Regions from separate parts of the Glutamicibacter sp. NPDC090743 genome, predicted to be linked through region 3. Evidence: riboswitches for the same ligand, from Rfam matches in the RefSeq annotation. Region 3 holds a riboswitch; each other region holds the start of a gene.
The links. Region 3 has a riboswitch for thiamine pyrophosphate ahead of thiO (glycine oxidase ThiO). Riboswitches for the same ligand answer to the same signal wherever they lie in the genome.

Region 1 (7,579 bases), on a different contig from region 3:
TCCACTCAACGAGGTGGCGCTGGGCGAAATCTATTTCCGCGCGCACCACGTCAATTTCGGAGAATTTGGCTTCGGTGGCACTCTTGCCCAAGTCCTCGGCCAAGGCCTGGACGAAGTCTTCCAGATGCTCTTCCAGCATCTTCTCCAGTGCCTTGAGCTGCTGCAGGCGGAAGCGTCGCGGATGCGTGATCCGCGTGTCCGCAGAACGCCGCAAATGACTCAGAACTGTTGCTATGCGCGATGGATGCTCGTCCACCGGAGGTGCGGAATCACCGACCGGTTCGGGCAACGGAGTGGAAGTAAACAGACCCATGATTTGAGCGTACGTCACTGGGACTATTTTTCATCGTTTAATTCGCCAGAGGATTCAATATGTATCAAATAGTTGATACATTGATTTCCATGAACCAGTTCTCGGCGAGCGCCATATCCATCGCTTTCGTTGCCGCAATCATCTGCGTTTGGTTGCGTTCGGTGGCGCACAGGCGTGGAACACCAGCTATCGACCGGGCCCGATCCCACTCGTTCTGGTGCGCATTGATCGCATTCTTTGCTTCAACCTCATGGGATTTGTCTGAGACCTGGCGCGTTTCAATGACCGAGCCCAATTCAGGTTCGGCTCTCGCTGAAGCACTCACTCCGGGGATCTGGGTTCTTCTGGTTTACCTCATCGGCTTGTTCACTTGGCCCAAGGAACTCCAGCCAGTGCGCACCGCTTCATTAGAGGCCCGCAGCCTGACAACTCCGTTTCCCAAGGCCCTAGGGGCTTTCGTTGGGCTTTTGCTGCTGATCGCGGTCGGCTCCCTGTGGCCGGCGTCCAAAGTCGAAGGGCTCGTTGGCGTTCCGGCCTCGGAATTCACGACCTTTGATTTTGACGGCATCTATTCATACACGTCGGAGGGTCCGTATGATGGGCGGTTGCCGGGCACGCAGATGCTCCCGGTATTCATCGTGGCCCTGGCAGGGATCATCGTGGCCGCGGCTGTGATTACCGTAGTTATCCTGAAAAAACCTGCCTTGGCCGGCATCTCGGTCGAAGACAACCAAGCGTTGCGCACGGTCTGGCTCAACCGCTTGATGCGCAATATCGGCATCGTCTTGCTGGCCTTCACCGTGTCGGTGGTCAATTACTCGCAGGCTAATTCGCCGGATGGACAGTACGAGTTCGTTAGCTATGGCGCCCTTGCGGTAGCCCTCACGTTGCTCTTCTGGGGACCGCGCTCTACATTCTCAGCTCAATCCACCACCAGGGAACGGACCGCCTTCTCGCGTTTGCGTGATCAACTATTCACCTTGCAATACGTAACTGCAGCACTCACCTTGCTCAGCGTTGCAATCGGCTGGTCATTCTTGCCACTGGATGACGAGCTCCAGATGCCTACCAATGAGCGAACTACGTGGATCTTAATGATCTTTGCCGGTGCGGCTTTGAGCTATGCCGTTCTCAATGCGCTTTATCTCAGCTACGTCAGCACGGTGGCCCGGCAGGCGTCTGCAGCACCCAAGTACCACGCACCCTTGCCCTTGTGGTCCTACATCGCCGCTGGCTTGCTGTTTGCCACCAGCACCTATTTTCTTCTCGATCCGCCACTGGACTATTTGTGGGGCTTCGCACCTCCAGGCAAGACAATGGTTGCAGGCTTGATCCTGCTGTTGCTGGCAACCCATCTTGGATTCGTCTGGTTCTCCCGCCGGGCGATTATTCCCTGGGCTGTCTCGTCGGCCGAAGAAATCTGGTACCGCAAGGTCCTGGAACTGCGTTCAATGCGTGTTAACACCAGTGCAGTGGTAGCCATGCTGCTCATTGGCTACGGATTCCCGGCCGGGCTGGGACTCTTTGCATTGCTCATCTTCGTTGTCCCAGCAGTCATTTTCCTAGAGCGCCCCGGTAGCGCCTTCGTGCGGGAACATCAGCCGGCAGCTACTTCATGAGCACGCAGATCAGTGTTGACCTCCAAGCAGCTACCCCGCCCTATGAGCAGATCCGCTCGCAGATTGCTTCACTGATCTCCTTGGGAGATCTGCCCTCGGGGAGCAAGCTGCCTACTGTGCGTGCGCTGGCCACGGACCTCGGCGTCGCTGTCGGTACAGTGGCGCGCGCCTACAAGGAGCTGGAAGCCGAAGAGCTGATCACCTCCCGGCGCCGTGCCGGCACAGTGGTCAACGAGCGGCCGCAGCCGGTGGATACCAGTGAAGATCTCCTGGCCGCCGTGGATCACCTCTGGGCGTTGGCGGCCGCGCAGAAGGTGGATGCGGCCACGCTCAAGGCCTTGGTGGCGCGGCGCGAGCGTAAGTAACTTGTCCTCGGAACCGGTTGTGCGTACGCTCTATGGCAGTGACACGGGGTGTCGGATCAACCGACTGAGATAAGACCCGTAGAACCTGATCTAGTTCACGCTAGCGGAGGGATGTCGCATGGCTTTGCATGCAGTTGCCCAAAAATACCGGCAACAATCACCTTTGGTTTTTTGCCTGACCAATACCGTCGTATCCAATTTCACCGCCAATGTCCTGCTGGCATCCGGGGCTTCCCCGGCCATGACGGATCTGCCCGGAGAGGCCGGCCCATTCGCACAGGCAGCTTCAGCCGTATTGGTGAATTTGGGAACTCCAAGCACTGAACAGCTGACCGCCATGGAAGAAGCTGTGCAGTCGGCGAGCGCTGCAGGCACCCCCTGGGTCCTGGATCCAGTGGCAGTGGGAGCGCTTCCGGTGCGCACGGAGTTTGCCCGGCGCATTGTCCGGCAACGCCCGACCCTGATTCGCGGCAACGCCTCGGAAATCCTGGCCCTGGCCGGCCGGCAATCTGCTTCGCGCGGTGTCGATGCCTTGGATGAGGTTTCTGCCGCCTTGGCGGCGGGACGCGAACTGGCCACGGAAAACGACTGCGTAGTGGCCATTTCCGGCCAGGCTGACGCCATCATCGACGCCACGCGTACCGTCTTGGTGCAAACCAACGGAATTGGCTTGACCCGGATGACAGGTGGCGGCTGCGCCTTGGGCGCGGTCTGCGCCGGAATGGTTGCGGTCCACGATGACCCGTTCGAGGCCACCATCGCAGCCCACGGTTTCTATGGCCTGGCCGCGGAAAAGGCCCTGGCTGGCAGCTCCGGTCCGGGCAGCTTCGCAGTTGCCTTCCTTGATGCGCTGTCGGCTGCCGATCCCGGGGAACTGAAAACTTTGAAGTACGAGGAATTGAACCATGCATAATTACGGCGCTTATCTAGTAGCCAACACTGCCAGCTGCACCCCACGCAGCACCCTGGAAGTTATCGAGGGCGCCGTCGCCGGAGGGATCGGGTGGATCCAGCTGCGCGCCAAGGATGAAAGCGCCCGGGAATTCTTCGAGCTGGCCTGCGCGGCTGCCAAGCTCACCGAGGGCAAAGCCCAGTTGCTGATCAATGACCGCATTGACGTCTACCTCGCGGCACGGGCTGCTGGCGCAGCAGTGAACGGCATCCATATCGGGCAAAAAGATGTGCCGGTACAGCTGGCTCGCCAGATCATTGGCGAGGGCATCATCGGCTTGAGTACTTCCAGCGATGAGCAATTGGCCCAGGCGAACAAGGACGCCTCGGTGATCGACTACCTCGGTGTAGGAGCCATCCGCGCCACTCCGACGAAAAAAGACCATCCTGTTCCCCTGGGGCTGGACGGCTTTGCGCGAGCCGCTGCCTTGGCCAAGCTGCCCTGCGTAGCGATCGGCGCAATTACCCAAGACGATGCCGCCGCGATCCGCGCCGGCGGCGGCGCAGGCCTGGCCGTGGTCCGCGCCATCTGCAACGCCGAAGATCCGCAACTTGCCAGCGCGCAGCTGGTCGCAGCCTGGGAGGCCTCGAAATGAACATCCTATCCATCGCAGGCTCCGATCCTTCCGGCGGCGCCGGAATCCAAGCGGATCTGAAGGCCATTGCCGCCAACGGCGGCTACGGAATGTGCGTGATCACCGCTTTGACTGTGCAAAACACCCATGGGGTATCCGGAGTTCAGGCGATCAGTGGCGATTTCGTCCTCGCGCAGCTCGAAGCCGTGAGCACAGATATCCGCATCGATGCGATCAAGATCGGGATGCTGGCCAACGCCGAGGTGATCCGCGCAGTCACCCGCTGGCTGGAAACTGTTGACGCCCCCGTCGTGCTGGACCCGGTCATGGTGGCGACCAGCGGGGATCGCCTGCTCGACGACGAATCCGCCCTTGATTCGCTGCTGGATCGCGCCACGGTGATTACCCCGAACCTGCTGGAGCTGGCCAGCTTGCTGCGCGAGCCTGTGGCCCCTTTCTGGGACGAAGCCCTGCGCCAGGCCCAGCGGCTGGCTGCCAAGCACGACACGCTGGTGCTGGCCAAGGGCGGGCACCTGGCCGGGGCGGATTGCCCCGATGCCCTGGTGTCGGCGGGCGGGGTGCAACTGGAGCTGCACGGCCCGCGCCATGCCACCAGGAACACCCACGGCACCGGCTGCACCCTTTCCAGCACTCTGGCTACCCGCTTCGCTGCCACTGGAGATTGGATCGCCGCGTTGGAGCAGTCCAAGTCCTACCTCTCCAAGGCCATCGCAGCGGCCGACCAATTGCAGGTGGGCAGCGGCCACGGCCCGGTCAACCACTTCATCGACTTCTTCGGCACGGCAGATCCCATGGGCGACTGGTGGCAGAAGATCCAGCCGATCCGCGAGGAAATCGACCAGCTGGATTTCATCACCCGGCTATCCGAGGGCACCTTGGACCGGGATGACTTCCACTACTACATCGCCCAGGATGCGCTGTATCTGCTGCGCTATGCCAAAGTGCTTTCGCTGGCCAGCTCGATGGCGCCGGATCTCGGTGCCCAGCGTTTCTGGTCGCGTGGCGCCAACGGCATCCTCGATGGCGAGCTGCAGCTGCACGGCAGCTACCTGGACGAGTTCGCTGATACGCCCAGCGCCACCACGCTGAACTACACCAACCACCTGGCCGCCAGCCAGGAGAGCTACGGGGAGCTGATTGCCGCGATCCTGCCTTGCTACTGGCTGTACCAGGACATCGGCAAGCGGTTGTCGGCAGCCAACCATGCCGAGCATCCTTATCGGCAATGGCTGGAAACCTATGCATCCGAGGAATTCGATTCCGCCACCGAGCAGGCCATCGAAATGGTCCGCCAGGCGTTCGAGCAGGCAGATCCGCAGCTGCGGGCCCGCATGGAGGCCGCTTTCATCCGCTCGGCGGAACATGAGCGCTCTTTCTTCGCGCAGGCGCACGAGAACCGAGTAGACTTCTCTACGGCCTAAAACCCGCAGGGCCCGGGAAGAGGAATCATGAGTTGGAGCATTCACGGCAACGGCAGGACCATCACCCCAGGTGAGGTAGTTGCCCCGGATGAGCGGCTGCATTGGCCGCAGACCGTTTCCATCGGAGCCCAGCACATCCTGGCGATGTTCGGCGCCAGCATCCTGGTGCCAACCATCACCGGCTTCCCGGTCACCACGACCTTGCTGTTCACCGGCCTGGCCACCGTCATCTTCTTGCTGATGACCAGGAACAAGGTGCCCAGCTACCTCGGCTCGTCCTTTGCGATGATTGCTCCGGTGCTCTCGACCACCCAGTCGCACAGCATGTCCGGCGCGCTGGGCGGCATCGTGATGACCGGGGCCTTGCTGTTCGTTGTCGGGCTGATCGTGCAGAAGACCGGCACCGGCTGGATCCACGCCCTGATGCCGCCGGTGGTCATGGGCACCATTGTGGCGCTCATCGGCCTGAATTTGGCCAGCGCAACGCTGGTTCCCATGACCGAGTTCCCGCTGACCACTTTCCTCACGGTGATCTTTACCGTGGTCGCGACCGTTGCGTTCAAGGGCCTGCTGGGCCGGCTGTCGATCCTCATGGGACTTCTTTGCGGCTACCTTGTTGCACTGGCCCAGGGGCAGGTGAGCTTCAAGGCGGTTGCTGCCGCGGAGTGGATCGGACTGCCAGAATTCCACACCCCGACCTTCCACTTCGACACTGCGCTGATGTTCCTGCCTGCGGTGTTCGTGCTGATCGCCGAGAACATCGGCCATGTGCGCACCGTGGGCGTGATGACCAATCGCGACCTGTCGAAGTTCAACGGCCGTGCGCTGATGGCCGATGGCGCTGCCAGCGTGCTCGCCGGTTTCGGCGGCGGTTCGGCCACGACCACCTATGCCGAGAACATCGGCGTGATGGCCGCTTCGCGCGTGTACTCGACCGCGGCCTATTGGATCGCTGCGATTGTGGCCGTGGCCCTGGCCTTCCTGCCGAAGTTCGGCGCATTGATCGGCACCATTCCAGAAGGCGTGATTGGCGGCTTGGGCATCGTGCTCTACGGCATGATCGGCATCGTCGGCGCGCGCCTGTGGATCGAGGCGAAGGTCGATTTCGGCAACCCGATCAACTTGATGACCGCCGGCACCGGCCTGATCATCGCCATTGCAGTGACCAAGGAAATCGCCTTCGGCCAGCTCCAGCTGGGCGGCATCGCCCTGGGCTCGATCGCCACCTTGGTGGTCTTCCACCTGATGAGTATCGTCGCCAAGATGCGCGGCAACGATTTGGCGGACTCGCAGAAGCCTGCGGATAGCTAGCAAATAAATTCCCCGCAGGCCGGCATCGCGAGAACTCACAATGCCGGCCTGCTTTTTTGCCAAGAATTCGGAAGCTGGCCAGTCATGAAGCGGCGACGCGCACTGGGCCTCCCCCGGTCTTGAAGTAAGGACTCCTTCCAATTTGTGATCGATCTCCCATAAAAAATCGGAAAATCGGGATTCTGCGGCTCTCGAATCCGATAGCATGGCTCATTGTGACTGCGACTACATCAGACGGAAAACTCTCCGCGCGACTCATCTTCATCGCCCTCGGGGCGGCATTGGGTGGGTTCGTTTTCGGATATGACTCATCAATCGTTAACGGCACCGTGGACGCTGTCGAGCACGAATTCGGGCTCAACGCGGTAACCATCGGATTCACCGTTTCCTGCGCCCTGCTCGGCGCAGCACTGGGAGCCTGGATAGCCGGTGTGGTCTCCGAACGCGTGGGACGCGTGCGCACCATGCTCTTCGCCTCCATCCTCCTGGCAGCATCAGCCATCGGCTGCGGCCTGTGCTTCGGCGTAACCGACCTGATCATCTGGCGCATTGTCGGCGGCATCGGCGTGGGCTTCGCCTCGGTGATCGCCCCTGCCTACATTGCCGAGGTCTCCCCGGCCGCGCATCGCGGACGCCTGGGCACCATGCAGCAGATGGCCATCGTGCTGGGCATCTTCGTGGCCTTCCTGGTCAGCGCGCTGCTGGTCTTCGTCATGGGCTCGGCGGATGCCGTCGGCTTGTTCGGCCTGACGGCCTGGCGCTGGATGTACCTGTCGCTGCTGGTTCCAGCAGTGCTCTACGGCCTGCTCTCGCTGCGCCTGCCCGAATCTCCCCGCTACCTGGTCGAGCGCGGCCGCTTCGTTGAAGCAGCTACCGTGCTGACCCGCGATATGGGCATGAACGCCGGCACGGATACCGAAAAGAAGATCGAAGAGATCCGCTCCACCGTGCACATCGAGCGCCGCCAGGTCTTCAAGGACCTGCTGGGCCGCTTCGGCTTCCA
Region 2 (7,579 bases), on a different contig from region 3:
CCGCGTGTGGGCCCGTGTGTTCTGGCGCCGTGCCGCTGATGCCGAGGTGCCCAACCAGGACCTGGTGGCCGAAGCGACGCAGGTCGCCGACGAGACGTTGGCCGGCGGCGCGCAGAACCCCCGCTTGGGGTTGAAACTGGCCAAGCAGCTGGAAGCCGACTCCTTGCCGTGGGGCATGCGCTACGCCACCGGTTCGCTGGTGCTTGCGGGCATCGCCCTGACCGTCTTTGCCGGGCCGATCTTCGAATTCTGCGAGCGGGTGGCTGCGGAACTGATCGCCCGCGAACCGTATATCAGCTCGATCTTGCCATTCTGATTGGAGGGATGATGCCGAACAAGAACTTTGAACCGCGTGACCAGCGCATTGACGATGCGCTGGATACCTCCGGCGTGCGCCACCGCGCGACACTCAAGCAGGAATGGCCGCTGCTTCTGCTGCTGCTCTTCGTCTGGGGTGCTCTCTGGCAGGACTTCTCCCTGGGGAACATGGTCTTCGGCGTGATCATCGCGCTGCTGATCGTGAACCTGTTCCCGCTGCCGCCGGTGGTCCTTTCGGGCCGGATCAATGCCTGGTACTGCCTGAAGCTGTTCATCTGGTTCCTCGGACAGGTCTTCGCGGCCAGCGTCCACGTGGCCTGGCTGGCGCTGGTCCGCGGGAAGCGCACCCGCAGCGCGGTCATTGCGGTCCCGCTGCGCACCGACTCGGACCTGATCGTGATGACCGTGGGCCACGTGCTCACGCTGATCCCGGGCTCCTTCGTGATCGACGTGGACCGCAGCTCGTCGACGCTGTACCTGCACTACATCGACATCGAGTCGCCTGCGGACGTGGAGAAGGCGCGTTCCGGCATCCGGGACATCGAACGCCGGCTGATCATGGCTATCGGCAGCCGAGACGAGTACGAAGCGATCAAGAGCGAATGCGGACCGAACTTTGATGCGAGGAAGGGGTAACATGCTGGATATCGTCATTTGGATCTGCGGCATCATGCTCGGGCTCGGTGCTGTCGCCTGCCTGGTCCGTGTTGCCAAGGGACCGTCAATCCTTGACCGGGTGCTGGCCCTGGACGTGATGCTGCTGATCATCTCCGCCGCGCTGTGCCTGGAAATGGTGCTGCACAAGCACACCGACTACTTGCTGTTCGTCGTGGCCGCCTGCATGCTCGGGTTCATCGGTTCGGTGACCGTCTCGCGCTTCGTTTCGGATCAGAGGAACGCCTAATGGAAATCTTCCTTGATGTCCTCGTTGCCGTCCTGCTGATCCTTGGCTGCCTGATGTCATTGATCGCAGGCATCGGCTTGCTGACCTTCCCGGACATGCTCACCCGCATGCATGCAGCGACCAAACCGCAGGTACTCGGCTTCCTGCTGATTTTCGCTGGACTGGCCATTTACCTGCGCAGCTGGGCTGTGGTCCCGGTACTCGTGCTGGCCTGGGGAATGCAGCTATTGACCGCACCGGTTTCGGCCCACATGATTGGCCGTTCCGGCTACCGGACCAAGCACGCTGCCAAGGAAACCCTGTTCTCCGATGAGCTGAGCCACGTGGTCAACAAGGTCAACGGAACACCGCCGACCGGAACCACCCCGGTTTCCAAGACCGGATCGCCAGACGAACAAGATTGAGAAAAAGCGGGAGCCGCCCCTCTGGGCGGCTCCCGCTTTTGGCTCAACGCCGAAGCTTACTTGGTGAACTTGGCAACAACCTTGTTGGCGCTGCGATCAGCCACGGTCTGCAGGATTGCTGCGACCAGGGCCGAAACGACTGCGAAGCCCAAGGCACGGCGGAAAGAAGCTTCCGCTGCTTCCTCAGTGCCCTTGCGTGGTGCTTTGCTGCCGGTTGCCTTCAACCAAAGGAAATCAACCAGCTTGCCGCCGAGCATGCCAGCGCCAACGGTGATACCGGTAGTGGCAAGTTTCTGCACTTTATCCATTTTTTCCTCGCGATCAAGCTCTTGACATATCGTTCCTCTGCCCAGCATACCTGCGGTATGGTGGGGGAGCAGTAATTATTCCGACAGGGGAGCGTCAGACTTTTAAAAAAAGTCGCAAGACGCTGAGAGTGCGATAGATCGCAGACCCTCGAACCTGCCCCGGCTAGTACCGGCGAAGGAAGTCGAGCATCTCGGATGCGGATAGGCGCGGCAGTATGCCCTCATTCCGTCCATCTCCCCTCCTTTCCACAGGAGGACCAGCAATGAACGAAACAGTTTCGAAGCAGCGTACCGGCTGGCGTGTAGTTGATATCGTCGTCGCCTCGGTGATCGCCGTCGCTTCAGGGGTCATTTTCTGGGCGTGGAGTGCCGGCTATGGCCTGTTCTCACTCGCCTTTGCGGCTTTCCCGCCAGCCACCGCGCTGCTCACCGGCATGTGGCTCTTCCCGGCGGTGCTCGGCGCACTGATCATCCGCAAGCCAGGCGCCGCAATCTACTGCGAGCTGCTGGCCGCCGTAGTTGAAGCGCTGCTGGGCTCGCACTACGGCTTGACCGTACTGATCTCCGGCCTGGTCCAGGGCCTGGGTGCAGAGCTGGTCTTCGCAGCATTCCGCTACCGCAAGTGGAACCTGGGCGTGGCGCTGCTGGCCGGCTTGTTCGCCGGCTTGTTCGCCGGCATTTCCGAGGCCTACATCCTGGCCTACTACGTTGAGTACACCGCCGGAATGAAGATCTTCCACGTGATCGCCACCGGCATTTCCGGCGTAGTCGTCGCAGGGCTGCTGTCCTGGTTGGCCACGCGCGGACTGGCGAAGACCGGTGCATTGAGCGCCCTGCCGAGCCGGCGTGCGCACCTGGAAAGCGCAAAATGAGTTCCTTTGCCAATTCCGGCGCAGCCTCGCTGACCCAGCGCGGTGCCGCCATCACCGCAACGGGGTTCGGCTGGCAGCACTCCGAGAGGAAGAATCCTGCCATCTCGGGACTGGACCTTGCGATCCACGCCGGTGAGAAGGTGCTGCTGGTCGGTCCATCGGGCGCCGGCAAGTCAACCTTGCTGCACGCGATGGCCGGGTTGCTGGAAGCGGATGAGGACGATCAGGTCGCTGGCCGGCTGCTCATAGATGGCAGCGATGCCTTCATCCGGAGCCACCCGGTGGGCTTGATGCAGCAAGACCCGGAAACCCAGGTAGTGCAAAGCAGGGTCGCCGATGATGTGGCCTTTGGCGCGGAGAACCTCGGAATGGATCCCGAACTGATCCGCCAGCGGATCCCCGAAGTGCTGGACGCTGTGGGTCTGGGTGCGCTGTCCTTCGAGCACCGCACCCAGCAACTTTCCGGCGGACAGAAACAGCGGTTGGCCTTGGCCGGCATTCTGGCCATGGAACCCAGGGTCATGCTGCTCGATGAACCGACTGCCAATGTGGACCCGCAGAGCATTGAGCTCTTGCGCGATGCGGTGCTGAACGCCGCCCGGCTTTCCGGTGCCACGCTGGTCGTCGTGGAACACCGGATTGAAGCCTGGGCGCAGCATGTGGACCGGGTTATCGTGCTGCAGCCCGGTGGGGGAGTCGCGCACGATCTGGACCCGCAGCAGCTGTACACCGATGAAACGGTGCGCGAGGAGCTGGCTGCTGCCGGGGTGTGGATTCCAGGCTACTTCCCGCAGGTGGCCCGGGCAACGAACGGTGCCGGTGCCATGCTGCTGGAAGCGCAGCAGCTGGTATCCGCCCGCACCGCCACGGCACCGCGCACCCAAGCGGTGGACGTGAATGTGCAAGCGGGCACCGCGACGGTGATTCGCGGCGAGAATGGCGCTGGAAAGTCGACGCTGGCCTTGACCTTGGGCGGATTGCTCGTCCCGGCCGACGGCGGGTTGACGGCCACCGCGCAACTGGCCGACGGTCTGGTCAACTCCCCGTTTGCCTGGAAGGCCGGTGCAATGATTGGGCGGATCGGTTCGGTGTTCCAGGAACCCGAACACCAATTCGTGACCCAGAGCGTTCGGGAAGAGCTGGCTTTCGCTCCCAGCCGCGCGCAGGCCAGCAGCGCCGATGCGCCGAAGTACGAGCCGGCCCAGGTCCAAGCGCGCGTGGACGCGTTGCTGGAACGCTTGGGCCTGGCGCATTTGGCAGACGCGAACCCGTTCACTCTCTCCGGGGGCGAGAAGCGGCGCTTGTCCGTGGCCACTGTTCTGGCCGCATCCCCCCAGGTGCTGATCCTCGACGAACCGACCTTCGGGCAGGATGCGAATACGTGGAGGGAACTGGCCGGGCTGCTGGTTGAGGAATTGCAGCAGGGCACCGCGATCATTGCTGTGACCCACGACGATCACTTTGCCTCGGTGCTCAAAGCAAGGGACCTGGTGGTCACTGCCGGCACCCCGGAAGCTGGTACCCCGCGACAGGGGCCGGTGCTTGATGCGCCGGTAGGGCATAGCTGGTTGGCGAAGATCAATCCGCTGGCCAAGCTCGGTGCGGTGGCTGCGGCAACACTGCCGTTGATCACCACCTTGGATTGGGTTTCGGCGCTGGTCGTGATCGTGGCGACCGTGGTGTTCTTCCCCCTGGCAGGGCTGAGCCCGCTGAAATTCCTCAAGCGCGCGGGGCCACTGCTGATTGCCGGAATCCTTGCGGCGTGGGGCATCGCCTTGGTGGGCCAGGATAGCGGCATGGTCTACGCCCAATTCGGCGCCTTCAGCATCACCGAGGGATCGGTGGCCGGGGGCATTGCCACCGGACTGCGCGCTTTCGCGCTGGCCATCCCGTGCATCTTGCTGCTGGCCACCACGAATCCAAGCGATTTGGGCGGGGCGCTGTCTCAGCAGCTGAAGGTACCCCACCGGTTTGTGCTCGGGGCCTTGGCCGGCATGCGATTGCTCGGGTTGATGGTGGAAGAATTCACCACGCTCACGCTGGCCCGGCGCGCTCGCGGTGTCGGGAACTTCGGCACCGTGGGCCAACGCATCAAGGCAACCCTGGGTCAGGTGCTGGCCTTGCTGGTGCAAGCGATTCGCCGCGCCGGACGGTTGGCCACCACGATGGAGGCCAAGGGGTTCGGCACGGCCAAGCGCACATGGATTCGCACGGCCACCTTCACCTGGCGTGATGGCATGGTGCTGGCCACGGGGATCCTGTTTGGCACGGCCGCAATGGCTGCGGCCGTGCTGGCAGGGACCTACAACTTGGTGTGGTCCTAGCGGATTGCTTCGCTCAGGGCGCTGAGCTCTTCATGGAGCTCAGCGTCCAGGCGCAACGGCTTGGCATCGATGGTGCGCACCGGGGTCAGCAGGCGGATGGAGGAAACCAGCCACACGCCATCGGCCTGATACAGGTCTTCCGGGCGCAACGGGCCGTAGCCCAGCTCCCAGCCATCCTGGGCCGCAGCGTCGAAAATGGCGCTTTGCGTGGTGCCTGGCAGGATGCCGGTTTCAAGCATCGGGGTCAGCAGCCGCTTGGTCTCGCCATCGCGCTGGGCTACCAGCACGGTCGAGGTCGGAGCTTCCAGGATGATCCCGTCGGCGGAGGTGAAAATGACATCATGGGCGCCGTGCTTGTGCGCGTAGCGCAGGGCGGCCATATTGATCGAATAGGAAAGGGTCTTGGCGCCCATCATGAGCCATGGCGCACGTTCGGCCAGCTTCGAGTCGTAGCCGCGATCCAGCATCAGGACATCCACACCGGTTTCACGCTGTTCCCTGCCCAAAGCCGGGGCAGGGGTCACGGTGACCCAGCAAATGGCAGGATCATTGTCGTGCTCGCCGCGCGCGGCGACCAGCTTGACCACCGCTTCTTCAGCGCCGCCGGTGGCATCGAAATCGGCCACAGCGGTATCTACCGCGGCAAACCAGCTGCGCGCATCGGGAATGGCCAAGTCGGCAACTTCAGCCGAGGTCGCCAAGCGTGCCAGGTGCGCTTCGAATTTGCGTACGGCCTGGTTGGTGTAGAGCATCGATTCAAAGATGCCATCACCTCGCGTGACTCCCTGTGCTGTGACCAGAAGTTGCGGTGCAGTGATGTCTGCAAGACGACCAGCCGGATAGGCCGGATCCAAGAATACAAGTGAGCTCATAAAGACAGATTATCGAACCCCAGCGTCTTCTGCGCGATTTCTGCAGGCGGAGATTCAGACAAGTCCGGCAATGTTCGATAAGCTAAGCGAAGGATTTTGGCCTGTACATCGCAGATCAGAGGCCGATAATGCCGAATTCGCGGGGTGTAGCCAAGGGGGTGCCCGAGTGTGGCCAAGTAATGAAGTCTTCTTGCAGATTGGCGGCGTTCTCTGGAGCGTGCTGGTCGCAATAGAGCTAGCGGTTCGCTACTTCATGATCGGCATCGTTCCGGGCAACCGGCGCCCCACCACCGCCATGGCATGGCTATTGGCTATCTTCTTCCTGCCCGTTGTGGGACTTGTCGCATACTGGCTTTTCGCCAATCCGCACCTGTCGCGCCGCCGCTTGGAAAAGCAGCGGCGTGCGCACGATGAAATCATGAAGGCCACGAGCCACATGCAGCTGCCTGAAGAATTCCATTCCCAGGAGGAATGGGTCGAATCGGCAGTCATGCTCAACCGCAATCTTGGTGCCATGCCGCTGGAAGGCGGCAACCAGGTAGAGGTCATCTCCGATTACCGGGCTTCGCTCGATGCCATGCGCAAGGAAATCGATAACGCCACCCGCTATGTGCACATCCAGTTCTACATCATGGGCGATGACCCGGATTATGTTGGACCGGTACTCGATGCGCTGGAAGCGGCCGCGGAGCGCGGCGTGCACGTCCGGTTGCTCTTCGACCACCTGGGAACCTTGCGCGTCAAGGGCTACAAGGATTTCAAGAAGCGGCTGAAGAAATCCGGTATCAACTGGCGCCCGATGCTGCCCATCGACCTGATCGGCCGTCGTTGGCGCCGCCCGGATCTGCGCAACCACCGCAAGATCCTCGTTGTTGATGGCGAGGTGGCCTTCACCGGAAGCCAGAACCTGATTGAACCCGGCTACAAGCGCGAGTCCTCGCATAAGGTGGGCCGCGAATGGGTTGAAATGATGCTCCGGGTCGAAGGTCCGCTGGTGCGCAGCCTCGACGTCACTTTCGCTACCGACTGGTGGCAGGAGGACGACGACCAGGAAGTGCTGATGGATATGGCTGAGGCCCGCCACCCGCTGGCCTATGAGGAACGTCCCGGTTCCACCCTGGCGCAGCTGCTGCCCAGCGGCCCCGGATACGGTACCGAGAACAACCTCAGGCTGTTCAATACGCTGATCTATTCGGCCTCCGAACGCCTGGAAATCACCAGCCCGTACTTCGTTCCTGACGATTCGCTGCTCTATGCCATCACCACTGCCGCCCAGCGCGGAGTAGAAGTGGAATTGTATGTTTGCGAAGAGGGCGACCAGTTCCTGGTGCACCACGCGCAGCAGTCCTACTACCAGCAGCTGCTGGAAGCCGGCGTGCGCATTCACCGCTACCCGGCACCGATGGTGCTGCATACCAAGTGCTTCACCGTGGATAACGACGTGGCCGTGGTGGGATCCTCGAATATGGACATGCGCTCATTCAGCCTGAACATGGAAATTTCCGTGATGCTGCTGGGCAAGGAAATGGTCGATGCGGTTAACCAGGTGCAGAACCACTACCGCGGGATTTCCTCGG
Region 3 (7,579 bases):
CAAGGTCTCTGAGAACTCGGCGAGCCGGATGGAGGATATCCATCTTGGTTTCGATTTGAAGTTCCCCGATACCGAGGAAGGCCGCAAGGCAGCCAGCATGGTGGAGCGCATCGTCAAGCTTTCGCATGACAAATACTGCACCGTCTCCCGCACCGTTGAACTGGGCGCTTCCGTGCGGAGCGAAGTCATCAACTAGGTAGCGGGACTTCCGGCAATTCCCGGATGAATAAAGGTCAATGGCTGAATCCGCAATAGCTTCCATGGCAATTCACGGGTTTGGACGCAACCGCGAACTTTCTAACATTGCGTGGATCAGTTGTCGGCAAGGTCTTATTGTTCGGAATTCGTTGAACACATCGGGATATAGTCAGCTTTTCGCAATTCGAGCTGTGAAAGTCCAATGATTCAAGCTGGGAGCATGGGTCTTTGCCCTAGTCAGCGGAGAACCTTCATCGTAGGGTCGGACTGTCCCTACGTTGAAGGAGCAGCAATGCAGTCTGAGAACGTTTTAGGCAATATCGACTGGGCGTCGATGCTACAAAAGGTTGGCATCGCGCTAATCATCCTCATCATTACGTGGCTAGTTGCACGCATAATTCGTTGGGCTGCCGCCAAACTGGTGAACAGGGTGAAGTTCCTGCAAAAGCAGGGCAATGACGGAGAACAAATAGGCCAATCCCTAGGCAAGGTCGCGGGGTTGATTGTCTGGCTCTTCGGCCTCGTGGCAATCCTGCAGGTCTTCGCTCTATCCGAAGTGCTATCGCCGGTGCAGGGCATGCTCGGCGGCGTCATGGCCTTCATCCCCAACCTCATCGGTGCGGGCTTCATCTTCTTCATTGGCTACGTCATCGCGAATATCGTTCGCCAGCTGCTGAGGACCGGTTTGGGAACTGTCGATTTTAGCGGACTGGTCCGCAAGGTCACCCCAGGCAACGAACCAGTAGATGAAGTTCAGTCTCGCGAATCCCAAGCGAAGATCGTTGACATCATTGCCAACATCGTCTTCGCCTTGATCCTGCTAGTCGTCGCAATATCAGCCCTGCAGGTTCTGGGCATCGCGGCAATTTCGGTACCTGCCCAGCAGATGCTGCAGCTGGTCTTCACCGCAATCCCGCAGGTCATCATGGCCTTGGCGCTCTTGGCCGTGGGTATCCTGATTGCCAAGTTCGTCGGGCAGCTACTTGAATCCACCCTCCACGGCGTGGGTACCGACACTGTTGTTGCCCAGTGGGGCGTAGTTCCCGAGGGCAAGAGCGCTTCGGGAATCATCGCTGGCATCGTCAAGATTGCTATCGTGCTGTTCTTCGGTGTGATGGCGGCCCAGATGCTGAACTTCCCAGCGATCACCAATATCCTCAATGAGATCCTGGCCTTGGGCGGCAAGATCCTCTTCGGCGCAGCAATTATCGCCGCAGGTTTCGTCATCGCCAATGTGATTGGCCGCTTCTTGGGTGACACTACTGCTTCGAAGATCATCCGCTACACGGCAATTGCGCTGTTCGTGGCGATGGGCCTGAAGTACATGGGTATCGCCGATTCGATCATCAACATGGCCTTCGGCGCAATCGTCATTGGCGCAGCATTGGCAGCGGCTCTGGCCTTTGGCCTCGGCGGTCGTGATGCTGCGGCCCGCACGCTGAAAAAGATGGAGGCCCAACAGGCCACCAATGGCCCGGACTCGACGCCACCGGCATCGAACCCAGGCATCTAACCACGCATCACAAAACCTGAGGGACAGATAAGAAGTCGCGGAATCCAAAACCGGATTCCGCGACTTTTTTGATGCCCGCCAAGCTACTGCTGCGTGCCCCACGGCAAGGGCATGACCGCAGAGCCGCCATCGGTACGCAACCGCGCGTAGGTGTGCACATCGATGCGTTCTCCGGCAACCAGGAATTTGCCCCGCTCGACACCTTCGTGCAGGAAGCCGTTGCTTTCTGCCACATGCTTCGACCCGGGATTATTTGCCCGCAAGCCCAGCTCCAAGCGGTACAGTCCCAGCTCGTCGAACAGGTAATCCACCAAGGTTGCCACGGCGCGGGTGGCCAGCGACCGGCCCCGGTAATTCTGGTTCATCCAATACCAAATCCACGCGTTCCGATTGGCCGGGTCGACCGTACCGCACACCAGTCCCACCAGCCGATCCCGATATGCGACGGCCATCGCCTGCTGGCGTTCCCCGGCCTCCAGCAGTGCGCGCACATACGACTCAGCCTTTTGCGGGGAATCGGCGTCGCCTTGGCGCAGCATGTCGGGGTTCGAGGAGAATGCCTCGAAGACCGCTTCGGCATCCGAAAGGCGCAGCCGGCGCACCGTGAATTCACCGTCGGCATGCACGGTTTCCTTCGGTCCTGCAGATGGCTGCGGATGAGCGGCGACCGTGCCCTGGTGGAAGAGCAGCTGCCAGCGGCCCTGCTCATGGATCCACAGTGAACTGCGTTCGCTGGGGGAACCGGAGAGCAGCTTCCAGCGCAGCAGCACCAGCTGGTCTGAAAGCTGGAGAGCCACCGGGCTTTCGACTTTCAACGCCCCGGCAGCCCGTGCCGGCTCCTGGGCCAGCTGGGCAATGATGGCCTCGCGATCATAGACTCGCCCGCTGGCTCCCACCTCGGCGAACCGAGGATGCAAGCGCCGCTGCAATTGCTCCTGGCTATGGCGTTGGCTAGATTCCAAGAGTTCTTGCTCCAACGAGATGATGGTGCTGGATAGCGCAGAACCTTGGGAAAGCTCGATAGGGAAGTCATGGAATGCCATGTCAGCAAGTACATCACAGAAGATGACGGAACTGCGTTCAGTGAAGTTCGACTTTATGAGCTGCATCATGCTTATAATCGCTGTAATCCGCGGGAGCCTGAATCGACCAGGCTGAGAGGGCACCGAGCCGACCGCTACACCTGATGCGGGTCATGCCGCCGTAGGAAGGAAGCGTGCCCTTGTGCATGTCAACATTGTTGGCGCCGGGATAATCGGCCTGGCCGTCGCGTTCGAGCTGGATTCACGCGCACACACCGTCACCCTCATCGATCCGGCACCCGGCCAAGGTGCAAGCTACGCGGCAGCAGGAATGCTGGCCCCGGCAGCTGAAACGGTCTGGGGCAATGGCCCGTTGCACCAGCTGCTTGCCGCCTCGAATGCCGCCTATCCGCAGTTCATCGAGCGCATCGAATCGGCCACCGGGCAACGCCCGGACTACTTGCAGAACTCCACGCTCGTTGTCGCCGCAGAGCCTGCGGACCGCGAAGCCCTGCACGAGCTGGCCGAACTGCAGATATCCCTCGGCCTGTCAGCGCAAAAGCTGCTGCCCAGCCAAGCCCGCAAGCTCGAACCAGCCTTGGCCGCCAATATTGCTGGCGCGGTCCTGTGCCAAGATGACCACCAGGTCGACCCTCGATCCATCGTCAAGATCCTGTTGGAGCATCTGCGTCCGCACCTGGTCGAGGAACGGGCGCAGGCACTGGTGACCGACGGGAAGCGGACCACCGCTGTGTGCACCGCATCGGGCCGAATCTTCGAAGCGGAGCAGACCATCGTGGCCACCGGTCTTGGCACCCTCGATGGCTTGAACGAACTTCCGCTGCGTCCGGTCTACGGAGACATCCTCCGGATCCAGGGACCAGCAGGCCCGCCGCTCATCACCCGCACCATCCGCGGCATCGTGCACCGGGAACAGGTGTATCTAGTGCCGAGAAGGGACGGCAGCCTCGTCCTTGGCGCCAGTGTCCGTGAAGACCGGCAACAAGCGGTGAACATTGGCGCGATGCACCTGCTGCTGGACAACGCGAGAAAGCTTGTCCCCGGCATCAGCGACTGCACGCTGAACGAGGCAACGGCCCGGGCACGTCCCGCCACGCCAGATGACCGGCCGCTGCTTGGACGCCTTGATCCAGGGCTGCTGCTCTGCACCGGGTACTCCCGGCACGGCGTGCTGCTGGCTCCGCTGGGCGCAACGCTCACTGCGGATCTCGCCCACGGCCACCAATCCCACCCCTTGCACCAGGCTGTGGATCCCCACCGCTTTGCCAACGCAACCTAGACCGCTCACCGAACGGAGCAGCAACCATGACAAGCATCGGCATCAATTTCAATTCACGGCAACTGAACCTGGACGAAGGAACCACCCTTCGCGAATTCATCAGCACGCAAATCGGCAAGGAACTGGACGCCAACTCGGTGGCCGCTGACGGCAGCAAGCTCGGAGTTGCCGCCGCCGTCAATGGCGCTGTCGTTCCACGCAGCGCCTGGAATAGCTACCTGCTGGCCGAAGGGCACAGCATTGAACTCGTTACCGCGGCCCAGGGAGGCTAGGCATGGAAACGCGCAACATCACCGAGCTGGACATCCACAGCGACCCATTCCAAATCGCCGGACGCTCCTTGTCCTCGCGCCTGATCCTCGGCACCGGGGGAGCGAGTTCGCTGACCACCCTGGAAAGCGCGCTGCAGGCCTCCGGAACGGAGCTGACCACCGTGGCCATCCGCCACTTTTCGGCGGCCGGCGCAGGCAACGTGTATGAACTGCTGCAGCGCAACAACGTGATTGCGCTGCCCAACACCGCTGGATGCTTCACCGCCCGCGATGCGATCCTCACCGCGCACCTGGCCCGTGAAGCTCTGGAAACCAATTGGATCAAGCTCGAAGTCATTGCCGATGAGCACACGCTGCTGCCGGACCCGCTGGAACTGCATGCGGCCACCGAGCAACTAGTGGCCGACGGGTTCCAGGTTTTCGCCTACACCAATGATGATCCGGCACTTGCCCAGCGCCTGCAGGACGCCGGGGTTGCGGCAATCATGCCGGCCGGAGCACCGATCGGCTCGGGCCTGGGGATCCTGAATCCGCACAATATTTCCACCATCGTCTCGCGCGCGCAGGTACCGGTGATCCTTGACGCCGGGGTGGGCACCGCCTCGGATGCGGCCCTGGCCATGGAGCTCGGCTGCGACGCGGTGCTGCTGGCCAGCGCGGTGACCCGGGCGCACAACGCGCCGCTCATGGCCAGGGCCATGAAGGATGCCGTGCGTGCCGGGCGCGCCGCGCGGCTCGCTGGCCGGATCCCGCGCCGCGATACCGCACTGGCCTCCTCGCCGGCCGAAGGCATGATGCAAACCCTGGTCGGTGACTTCTCGTGAGCCGGGAAGCCTTGGTAGCACCCGGCGCGGAGCTGGAACCGGAAGAGCTGGCGCGCTATTCCCGGCACTTGTCCTTGCCCGGGGTGGGAGAAGAAGGGCAACGCCGCATCGCCAACGCCAAGGTGCTGGTTATCGGAGCCGGGGGCCTGGGCAGTCCCATTGCCAGCTACCTGGTCGCTGCGGGAATCGGCACCCTCGGGATCATCGACGATGACACCGTCGAGCTGTCCAATCTGCAACGACAAACCATGCACCGGCAACAGGATGCAGGGCGCCTGAAAGTGGATTCGGTGCGGCGGATGGCCCACGAGCAGAACCGGAACGTCCAGATCATCACCGTGGATGAAAAGCTGGATGAATCCAACGCAGTGGCGCTATTCAGTGAATACGACTTGGTCATCGACGGCAGCGACAACTTTGCCACGCGGTACCTGTCCAATGATGCCGCGGAAATCACCGGCACCCCGCTGGTGTGGGGAACCCTCTTCCAGTTCTCCGGGCAGGTGTCCGTCTTCGATCCGCGCACCGGCCCGATGCTGCGTGATCTTTTTCCTGAAATCCCCGACGCGGACTCCGTGCCCAGCTGTGCCGAAGGAGGAGTCTTCGGCGCACTGTGCGGCGTTATCGGTTCGGTGATGTGCGCCGAAGCCCTGAAGCTCATTACCGGAATCGGGACCACACTGAGCGGCAAGCTCTGGCTCTATGATGCGCTGGAAGCCAGTGTGCGGACCCTCGATTTCGTCAGGGATCCGCAACGTGAGCCGGTGACCGGGCTGGGGGAGTACCTGCCGGTTTCCTGCGCTGCCGAAGGGCATGTCCCGGAGCTCACGGTTCAGCAGCTAGCGGAGCTGGAAGCGGACGAACCGGTATTGCTGGTGGATGTGCGCGAATCCTGGGAGCGCGACATCATAGCGATCCCGCACAGCCAGCACCTCCCGCTCGCGCAGCTCAAAGAACGGGGTCTGGGAAAGCTCGCGCACAGCGCTTCGGCGGTCGTATTCGTGTGCAAAACCGGTGCCCGTTCGCAGCAGGCGGCGCGGATCACCATGTCCGGTCGGGATGCAGGCATTGCGGTCTACAGCCTTAGCGGCGGAACCGTGGAATGGGCCAGGCAAGTGCGGGGCCAGCAGGTGGCCTACTAGGGCTCAGGCGCATCTTTGGCGCGCAATTCACCGGTGGGAGGCGAAGGCGCTCTGGCATACTGGCGCTATGACGTTGGGAAAGACGCTGGAGATCCGTGAATTGGAAAGCCAGGACGAACAGCAGGCAATCGACGCCCACCACTTGATGCTTCGCGAAGACTTCGAGTTCTTGCCAACTTGGTCTGCCGCCGAGGACTGGGAAGACTATATCTACCGGATGAAGGCAGGGCGCCGAGGCGAGCACATTCCAGAAGGCTGGGTTCGCTCGGCGCTGTTCGCCGCCTTTGACGATGGGGATCTGGTAGGTCGGGTTTCCGTCAGATATGAAATCAACGAGAGCCTGTTTCAGGTCGGCGGACATATCGGCTATGGTGTAATTCCCGAGTATCGTCGCCGTGGTGTGGCACAGGAACTGTGCAAATTCGGGTTGCAGGAACTTCGCGAATCAGGAATTGAACATGCGCTGGTTACCTGTGATTCCGATAACATCGGTTCAAAATCCACCATAGAAAAATGCGGCGGCTTGCTGGACGCTGAACTCCCGGAAATTGAAGTCAACTTTGGGCCTAGCAAGCTGCGTTTTTGGATGCCAACGCGGTCAATCCGCTGAATTCTTTGCGACTGATACATGAAATTCCTGTATGTTCTGACACAGATCAACAGACTATGAGTCTCGAGCGCGTAAACTGGATTGTTGGGTCGACTTTGGCCCCGACTCCACAGACCCAAATTTTCGAGCGGAAGTGAGCCTTCACGCATGTCAGCAAACACCATTACTCGCGATGAACTTCGCAATGTAGCCATCGTTGCGCACGTTGACCACGGCAAGACCACCCTCGTCAACGCCATGCTCCAGCAGACTGGCGCATTCGACAGCCATGGTGAAACCGAAGATCGCGTGATGGACTCAGGTGAGCTGGAACGCGAGAAGGGCATCACCATTCTTGCTAAGAACACCACCGTGTTCTACAACGGCCCAGCAGCCGAGGGCAAGAAGATGACCATCAACGTCATTGACACCCCAGGCCACGCCGACTTCGGTGGCGAGGTGGAACGCGGCCTGTCCATGGTTGACGGCGTGGTTCTGCTCGTTGACGCATCCGAGGGCCCGCTCCCGCAGACCCGCTTCGTGCTGCGCAAGGCATTGAGCGCCAACCTGCCAGTGATCATCGTGGTCAACAAGACCGACCGTCCCGACTCCCGCATCGATGGCGTCATCTCCGACTCCATGGACCTGCTGCTGGGCTTGGCTTCGGACTTGGCTGACGAAGCTCCGGATCTGGATCTGGACGCAATCTTGAACGTTCC
Region 4 (7,579 bases), 190 kb from region 3:
GACTTCATCGGCGCGGCACTTGCCAAGCAGGGCACCACCACGGTGGCTTTGGATACCACCCTGGCCGAAGCGGCCAAGGCACTGCGCGAGCAGGGCGATGACGCATTGGTCGTGTCGACCTCGCCGCTGCCAGCGCGTATCGGCGAGATCCGCGGTGTCATTGGCGCGGGGGACATCACCGACGCACTGCTGGCTGGCGCAGAACCAACCAGTACGCTCGCAGACCTGGGCGACTTGGCCAAGCCATTCATCGGCACCGCAGACACCCCGGAACATGCACAGGAACTGCTCAAGAGCCACCCGGCCGTACTGCTGACCAAGGGCGGCGAAGTGATCGCCGCGGCTACCGCAGCCGATCTCTTGGCCTACTCCACCCGCTAGAGACAACACCTCAAAGGATTGATATCGATGACTGAAAACCATCAGGGAGCAAACACCCGCTTTGTCCATGCGGGCCAGGAATTCGAACCGGTCACCGGCGCGGTAGTTCCGCCGCTGCATTTCTCCTCGACCTACGCGCAGGACGGCATTGGCGGCCTGCGCAACGGCTACGAGTACGGCCGCGGCACCAACCCGACCCGCGACGCGCTGCAGGCGCAGCTGGCCGGCGCAGAATTCGGCACCCACGCCTTCTCCTTCAGCTCCGGCCTGGCCGCCGAGGACTCGCTGATCCGTGCGATCCTGCGTCCGGGCGACCACATTGTGCTGGGCAACGACGCCTACGGTGGAACCTTCCGCCTGATTGACCGCGTGCTGGGCGACTGGGGCATCGGCAACACCCCGGTGAACATGGCTGACGAAGCAGCGATGGCTGCCGCTATCGAAAAGAACAAGGCCAAGCTGGTGTGGGTTGAGACCCCTTCGAACCCGATGATGACCATCACCGACATCGCCAAGGTCGCTGAAATCGCCCATGCTGCCGGCGCATTGCTGGTCGTGGACAACACCTTCGCCAGCCCATTCCTGCAGCAGCCGCTGACGCTGGGTGCTGACATCGTGGTCCACTCGACCACCAAGTACATCGGCGGCCACTCCGATGTGGTGGGCGGTGCGGTGATCGTCAAGGATGCGCAGCTGGCAGAAAAGATCGGCTTCATCCAGTTCGCTGTGGGCGCCGTCTCGGGCCCGATGGACGCCTTCTTGACCACCCGCGGCCTGAAGACCCTGGGCGTTCGCATGCGCGCCCACTCGGAGAACGCTGCACAGGTTGCCGGGTGGCTGCGTGAGCGCAGCGAAGTCGAGCGCGTGCTCTACCCGGGCTTCGAAGACCACCCGGGCCACGAGATTGCCAAGAAGCAGATGTCCGGCTTCGGCGGCATGGTGTCCGTCCAGTTCACCGGCGGTGAAGCGGCGGCCCGCAAGATTGCCGAGAGCACCAAGCTATTCACCCTGGCAGAATCCCTGGGCGGCATCGAATCGCTGATGAACTACCCGTCGGAGATGACCCACGCTTCGGTGAAGGGTACCGAGCTGGCGGTTCCGGTGAACCTGTTGCGCCTGTCCGTTGGCATCGAAGACCCTGCGGATTTGATTGAAGACCTGGATAAGGCCTTCGCCAACCTGTAAGAACCAAGCGCGAAGGACCTGGGTTCCGCTGCCCGCAAAGGGCAACGGAACCCAGGTCCTTGGTGCTTTGAACGAAGTTCCGGATCGGCTACCGGCGGCGCTTGGCCGGTTTGGGATCCACGATCTTGAAATACCTGTTGCTCGCTGGCATCCACATCAAGGCCACGCTGAACATGATGATGGCCGCCAGCAGCGAATAGCGGCCGAATCGCAGCAACAGCGGCAGCGCGGTAATCAGGCCCAACCAGGACAGCTGGGCGCGCGCGGCCCGGTCCCCGGTGAATAAGCGGTAACCCAGCACACAGCAGGCAAGGCCGGCAGCGGCGAAAAAGATCATCAGCGCAATGGCTCCGAAATCCAGCGCGGAATCCTGGATATGCTCGTAAGCCAGGAAGCCTCCGAAGCCGAGAAAAAGCACTCCGGCTAGGAGCCATAGCATTTGGGCGATGAACAATCCGCCTGGGGTGGGCTCATCTGGACGTCGCGGAAAAAGTGGTTTCTTCACGTTCTCAACCCTACGTGCTTTGGTGCGGTGCCCGATCTCACACGCTCTCGACACTGACAATAGTGGCCTGTTCAAGCTAGCATTAAGTGTTCGCGAACATCAGGGTATCCCTCTCGCATCCAGCCCAATTTTTGAGGCCGGAGCCTTCTCGTGTTGTATTTTCCGCAAAGTGTGTGCGGGTCTTTATGTCATAGGGGAGCGCTTGATGAGCGTGACTTGTATCTGACTGTGCAGCCTATACGTCGTTTCTTTGGGGACGGCCAAGGCCTATCCCCTAACGAATGAGGTAATTCTTCGTGTCTTCTGACATGCCCGTAAACACCGACGACAACCAGACCCCGGAAGAGCCAACCGTGCTCTTCTCCGAACTTGGCCTGGATGCCCGCGTGCTTGCATCGCTTGCCGACCTTGGCTACGAAAAGCCATCGCCAATCCAGGCAGCGACCATTCCACTGCTTCTCGAAGGCCGCGACGTTGTCGGCCTGGCCCAGACCGGTACCGGCAAGACCGCTGCTTTCGCGCTTCCTGCCCTGTCCCGCATGGCAGAGCTGGCTGACACCAATGGTCCAGCCAAGACCCCGCAGATCCTGGTTCTGGCTCCAACCCGCGAGCTGGCCCTCCAGGTCGCCGAAGCCTTCACTTCCTACGCCAAGTACCTGCCGAACTTCACCGTTCTGCCAGTGTACGGCGGCTCGCCATACGGCCCGCAGCTCAACGGCTTGCGCCGTGGCGCCCAGGTAGTCGTTGGTACCCCAGGTCGCGTTATCGACCACATCAACAAGGGTTCCTTGGACCTGTCGAACCTGCAGTACGTTGTCCTTGATGAGGCCGACGAAATGCTGCGCATGGGCTTCGCCGAAGAGGTCGACAAGATCTTGGAAGCTACCCCAGAGGACAAGCAGGTTGCCCTGTTCTCGGCAACCATGCCACGCACCATCCGCCGCATCGCTTCGGAATACCTGCGCAACCCGCAGGAAGTTGCCGTGAAGTCCAAGCAGTCCACCGGCACCAACATCACCCAGCGCTACCTGCAGGTCATGGGCGCCCACAAGCTGGACGCCATGACCCGCATCCTGGAATCCGAGTCGTTCGAAGGCGTTATCACCTTCGTCCGCACCAAGATGGCTACCGAGGACCTGGCCGACAAGCTGAAGGCCCGCGGCTTCACCGCGGCTGCCATCAACGGCGACATCCCTCAGCAGCAGCGTGAGCGCACCGTTGAGAACCTGCGCTCGGGCAAGATCGACATCCTGGTTGCTACCGACGTGGCAGCTCGTGGCTTGGACGTTGAGCGTATTTCGCACGTTATCAACTTCGACATCCCGCATGACACCGAGTCCTACGTGCACCGCATTGGCCGTACCGGCCGTGCCGGCCGCTCGGGCGACGCGATCCTGTTCATGACCCCGCGCGAGAAGTACTTGCTGCGTGCCATCGAGAAGGCTACCCGCCAGCCGGTGACCCAGATGCAGCTGCCTTCGCTGGATTCGGTCAACGACCGTCGTATCCAGAAGTTCACCGATCGCATCGACAAGACCATCAGCGGCCAGGACCTGACCACCTTCCGCGAAATCGTGGAGAAGTTCGCTTCCGAGCACGAAGACCTGGACCAGCTGGAAATTGCAGCTGCACTGGCTCTGATGGCCCAGGGCGGCCGCCCGCTGCTGATGACCGAACCAGTCATGTCCCCTTCGAAGAAGGCACGCATGGATCGCCCAGAGCGCGGCGACCGTAGCGAACGCGGTGACCGTGGCGATCGCGGTCCACGTGCCCGCAAGACCGCTGCCGAAGGCAACGCCATGTACCGTCTGGCCGTAGGCCGACGCAACCGCGTGCAGCCGGGCTCGATCGTTGGCGCACTGGCCAACGAGGGCGGCTTCGATTCTTCGGAAATCGGCGGCATCGAGATCCGTTCGGACCACACCCTGGTCGAGTTGCCAGCAGAGCTGAGCAAGGACCAGTGGCGTGCACTGTCCAAGACCCGCATCGGCGGCGAAGCCATCGAGCTCGAGCTCGACAATGGCCGCAGCCCGCGCCGTGACGACGAAGGCGACCGCGGTGGCTTCCGTGGCGGCCGTGGTGGTGGCTTCGGCGGCGGACGCAGTGGCGGCCGTGGCGGTTTCGGTGGCGGACGCGGCGGCGGACGTGGCGGCTTCGGCGGCGGCGGACGCGGCGGCAAGGATCGCTTCAGCGACTCGGGCCGCAGCGGTGGACGTCGCGACTACTAAGCCAGTCGCACGCAGCTGAACAGCATTGAATAACGCCCTTGGGGCAAGCCGAAAGCTTGCCCCAAGGGCGTTTTTCGTGCGCCGCAGGCTATTTACGGAGCAGGAGTTCCCACCGGGATCCCGTCCCCGAGATAGACCGTGCCGCCGCTTTCCAGGAACTGCCTGCTTTTCTGCGCCATCCCGGCCAGGGCGGCTTGCGCCTCGGCCGAGCCGTACTCGTCGCGGATATCCTGGGAGATGCGCATGGAGCAGAACTTCGGCCCGCACATGGAGCAGAAGTGGGCGGTCTTGGCCGGCTCGGCCGGCAAGGTCTCATCATGGAATTCCTGTGCGGTGACCGGGTCAAGGGACAACGCGAACTGGTCATTCCAGCGGAATTCGAAGCGCGCCTTGCTCAGCGCATCATCCCGCGCTGTGGCGCCCGGGTGGCCCTTGGCCAGATCGGCGGCGTGCGCAGCGATCTTGTAGGTGATCACCCCGGTCTTCACATCATCCCGGTTGGGCAGTCCCAGATGCTCCTTGGGAGTGACGTAGCAGAGCATCGCGGTCCCGTACCGTGCGATCTCCGTGGCGCCAATGGCGCTGGTGATGTGGTCGTAGCCCGGGGCGATGTCGGTGACCAGCGGGCCCAGGGTATAGAACGGCGCCCCATCGCACAGCTGCTGCTGGCGTTCCACATTCTCGCGCACCAGATGGAACGGGATATGCCCCGGGCCTTCGACCATCACCTGCACATCGTACTTCCAGGCGCGCTTGGTCAGCTCGGCCAGGGTGTCCAGCTCGGCGAACTGGGCGGCGTCGTTCGCATCTGCGATGGAACCCGGGCGCAGCCCGTCGCCCAGCGAGAAGGCCACGTCGTACTGCGCGAAGATCTCGCACAGCTGATCGAAGTGGGTGTACAGGAAATTCTCCTGGTGGTGCGCCAAGCACCAGCCGGCCATGATGGACCCGCCACGCGAGACCATGCCGGTGACCCGGTTGGCAGTCAGCGGGATGTAGCGCAGCAGCACCCCGGCGTGGATGGTCATGTAGTCCACGCCCTGCTCGCACTGCTCAATGACGGTGTCGCGGAAGATCTCCCAGGTCAGTTCGTTGGCTTCGCCGTTGACCTTCTCCAACGCCTGGTAGATCGGCACGGTGCCGATGGGGACCGGGGAGTTGCGGATGATCCACTCGCGGGTGGTGTGGATGTCATCTCCGGTGGACAGGTCCATAACCGTGTCCGCGCCCCATTTGGCCGCCCACTGGAGCTTGGAGACTTCTTCTGCGATGGAGCTGGTCACCGCCGAGTTGCCGATATTCGCATTGATCTTGACCAGGAACGCCTTGCCGATGATCATCGGCTCGGATTCCGGGTGGTTGATGTTCGCCGGGATGATGGCTCGCCCGGCCGCGAGCTCGCTGCGCACCAGCTCGACATCGCATTCCTCGCGCAGGGCCACATAGCGCATTTCCGGGGTGATGATCCCGGCACGCGCATAGTGCATTTGCGTCACGCGGGCTCCGCCAACGGCCTGCAGCGGCGGGGCTGAGCGTCCGGCCCATTCCGCGCTGGCCGTGCCGCGGCGGACCGCTGAGCGTCCGTCGTCGTGCAGGTTGCGTTCGCGGCCTGCATAGGTTTCCACGTCCCCGCGTTCCAGGATCCACCGCTCGCGGAAGGGTTGCAGGCCTTGGGTGGGCTCGCTTCCCGGTCCGCTGGTGCGATATACAGCCAGCGGCTCGTTGGACTGTCCATTGGGGGAGTCTGCCAATTGGATCTGCGTGACGGGAACAGAAATTCCCGCAGATTCACGGTAGGCAAGGGTGTGGGCAGGGTGCTGTTCAATTTGTTCCACTGGGGAAACTCACTTCCTTCGCCGGCATTACCCGGACAGGTTCAACGGTCGCGGACGGCGATAGCCCGATCTCAGCCCTTGCCAGGGCACCCGTGTGGTCGCGAACAACTTAGCACGCTTGCGAGGGTTAAACGCAAACCCAGTGGTCAGGGCCTGACATCAAGGAAGTGGGAAGGGCCGGCTGTGGCGGGCCAAGATGCTTTTCATTGGCCGGAGACTCTTGCCGGGGGCACCTGGAATCCGGGGCGCAAGACGCAGCCGGTAGCCGGTGCTGCAGCTTGGGGTGTGCCCTGGGCCATGCTCGCAGTGGCTACACGGCATCTGCGGGATAAACGAAAAGAGAGGCAATCTGGAACCAGATTGCCTCTCTTATTTCGAGCCCCCTGCCGGAATCGATCCGGCGACCTCGTTCTTACCAAGAACGCGCTCTACCACTGAGCTAAGGGGGCAACAGGTAAATACTTTACACAGGTTTTTGAGGTTTGCAAAATCCGTCGGGAATTTGTTGCTGAGGTCACAATATTCCTACTCAAGACCGGAATGGGCGGCAAGGAGCTGTTGCCTTCCTGGCGGTTTCCAGCACCCCGGTTCGCGGCCTGGGATCCAACTGCCGGCCGCTGGAGCCGTGCCTGCGTGCCAGGGTGGATCGGGTGTTGCCCAAGTGCCGCTCGGTCACGGGTTCTGGAGCGGGAAAAGGTGGCAGCGTTCCGAAATTCCAAGCGGAGTAATTCGATGTTTGGCCACCGGGAAGAATCCGCGGGATTCTATCCTGCGCACCCGGGCAAATCCGCGATTGACCACGAGGAGCACTCCCGTGAGCATCGTCACCAGGGCACTTTTTGTCCCACCCTTCGTCCCCGGGGTGGCGAGTGAGGGGATAAATAGCCATTGACTAATGGTTTTACAGAATTTTCCGGGTCTTTTCCGGGGTGATCCGCCGATTTTTCTTTGCCGGGAAATCCGTGTAGAGTATTTACTCGTTGCCCCCTTAGCTCAGTGGTAGAGCGCGTTCTTGGTAAGAACGAGGTCGCCGGATCGATTCCGGCAGGGGGCTCTGAGTGAGAAGCTTTCTTGGCTTCTACTGGATTGCTTCTCACTTGTGGCGGCGTAGCTCAGCTGGTTAGAGCGCACGACTCATAATCGTGAGGTCCCGGGATCGAGTCCCGGCGCCGCTACCAAATCAAAGATCCTCGGCTTCGGCCGAGGATCTTTTTTGGTTTCCGGCCCCGAAGCAGCATTGTCGTTCGAGGCCATGAACGGCTAGTGATCCAAGTCCTTCTCCTGGTTCCCGTCCTTGGCTTGCTGAGCCAGCGACAGCAGCCCCTGGATCGCTGTCGTATCGAAATCCGCATCTTGGCTCGGTGCCTGATTGGCATCATGGCCGTGGACTTCGGTATGTAAGCGCTGCATCTGCATGTCGAGTTTCGTCGCCATGGCCGCCGCGT

Region 1: it holds a riboswitch for thiamine pyrophosphate, as region 3 does, so the genes downstream of both, thiM (hydroxyethylthiazole kinase) here and thiO (glycine oxidase ThiO) in region 3, are expected to answer to the same signal.
Region 2: it holds a riboswitch for thiamine pyrophosphate, as region 3 does, so the genes downstream of both, ACIQTS_RS11200 (ECF transporter S component) here and thiO (glycine oxidase ThiO) in region 3, are expected to answer to the same signal.
Region 4: it holds a riboswitch for thiamine pyrophosphate, as region 3 does, so the genes downstream of both, thiC (phosphomethylpyrimidine synthase ThiC) here and thiO (glycine oxidase ThiO) in region 3, are expected to answer to the same signal.

What each region holds. Positions count from the first base shown of each region.
Region 1 covers NZ_JBIVXE010000002.1:604,991-612,569, reverse strand. The annotation lists gene ACIQTS_RS06300 (aldehyde dehydrogenase family protein) at 1-313, opposite strand, end outside; gene ACIQTS_RS06295 (hypothetical protein) at 378-608, opposite strand; gene ACIQTS_RS06290 (hypothetical protein) at 595-1,932, shown strand; gene ACIQTS_RS06285 (GntR family transcriptional regulator) at 1,929-2,297, shown strand; TPP riboswitch at 2,332-2,426, shown strand; gene thiM (hydroxyethylthiazole kinase) at 2,416-3,210, shown strand; gene thiE (thiamine phosphate synthase) at 3,203-3,844, shown strand; gene thiD (bifunctional hydroxymethylpyrimidine kinase/phosphomethylpyrimidine kinase) at 3,841-5,265, shown strand; gene ACIQTS_RS06265 (uracil-xanthine permease family protein) at 5,293-6,576, shown strand; gene ACIQTS_RS06260 (sugar porter family MFS transporter) at 6,792-7,579, shown strand, end outside.
Region 2 covers NZ_JBIVXE010000005.1:53,397-60,975, reverse strand. The annotation lists gene ACIQTS_RS11225 (Na+/H+ antiporter subunit D) at 1-316, shown strand, start outside; gene ACIQTS_RS11220 (Na+/H+ antiporter subunit E) at 325-954, shown strand; gene ACIQTS_RS11215 (monovalent cation/H+ antiporter complex subunit F) at 956-1,222, shown strand; gene mnhG (monovalent cation/H(+) antiporter subunit G) at 1,222-1,626, shown strand; gene ACIQTS_RS11205 (DUF4235 domain-containing protein) at 1,683-1,934, opposite strand; TPP riboswitch at 2,010-2,132, shown strand; gene ACIQTS_RS11200 (ECF transporter S component) at 2,198-2,806, shown strand; gene ACIQTS_RS11195 (ATP-binding cassette domain-containing protein) at 2,803-5,130, shown strand; gene ACIQTS_RS11190 (aminodeoxychorismate lyase) at 5,127-6,002, opposite strand; gene cls (cardiolipin synthase) at 6,169-7,579, shown strand, end outside.
Region 3 covers NZ_JBIVXE010000001.1:262,415-269,993, forward strand. The annotation lists gene ACIQTS_RS01335 (OsmC family protein) at 1-196, shown strand, start outside; gene ACIQTS_RS01340 (mechanosensitive ion channel) at 491-1,711, shown strand; gene ACIQTS_RS01345 (GNAT family N-acetyltransferase) at 1,795-2,754, opposite strand; TPP riboswitch at 2,834-2,938, shown strand; gene thiO (glycine oxidase ThiO) at 2,936-4,033, shown strand; gene thiS (sulfur carrier protein ThiS) at 4,060-4,305, shown strand; gene ACIQTS_RS01360 (thiazole synthase) at 4,308-5,129, shown strand; gene moeB (molybdopterin-synthase adenylyltransferase MoeB) at 5,126-6,271, shown strand; gene ACIQTS_RS01370 (GNAT family N-acetyltransferase) at 6,339-6,881, shown strand; gene typA (translational GTPase TypA) at 7,029-7,579, shown strand, end outside.
Region 4 covers NZ_JBIVXE010000001.1:75,355-82,933, forward strand. The annotation lists gene ACIQTS_RS00370 (pyridoxal-phosphate dependent enzyme) at 1-381, shown strand, start outside; gene ACIQTS_RS00375 (cystathionine gamma-synthase) at 409-1,566, shown strand; gene ACIQTS_RS00380 (hypothetical protein) at 1,655-2,071, opposite strand; gene ACIQTS_RS00385 (DEAD/DEAH box helicase) at 2,380-4,299, shown strand; gene thiC (phosphomethylpyrimidine synthase ThiC) at 4,392-6,134, opposite strand; TPP riboswitch at 6,131-6,238, opposite strand; tRNA gene ACIQTS_RS00395 (tRNA-Thr) at 6,512-6,583, opposite strand; tRNA gene ACIQTS_RS00400 (tRNA-Thr) at 7,117-7,188, shown strand; tRNA gene ACIQTS_RS00405 (tRNA-Met) at 7,236-7,312, shown strand; gene ACIQTS_RS00410 (GTP pyrophosphokinase family protein) at 7,395-7,579, opposite strand, start outside.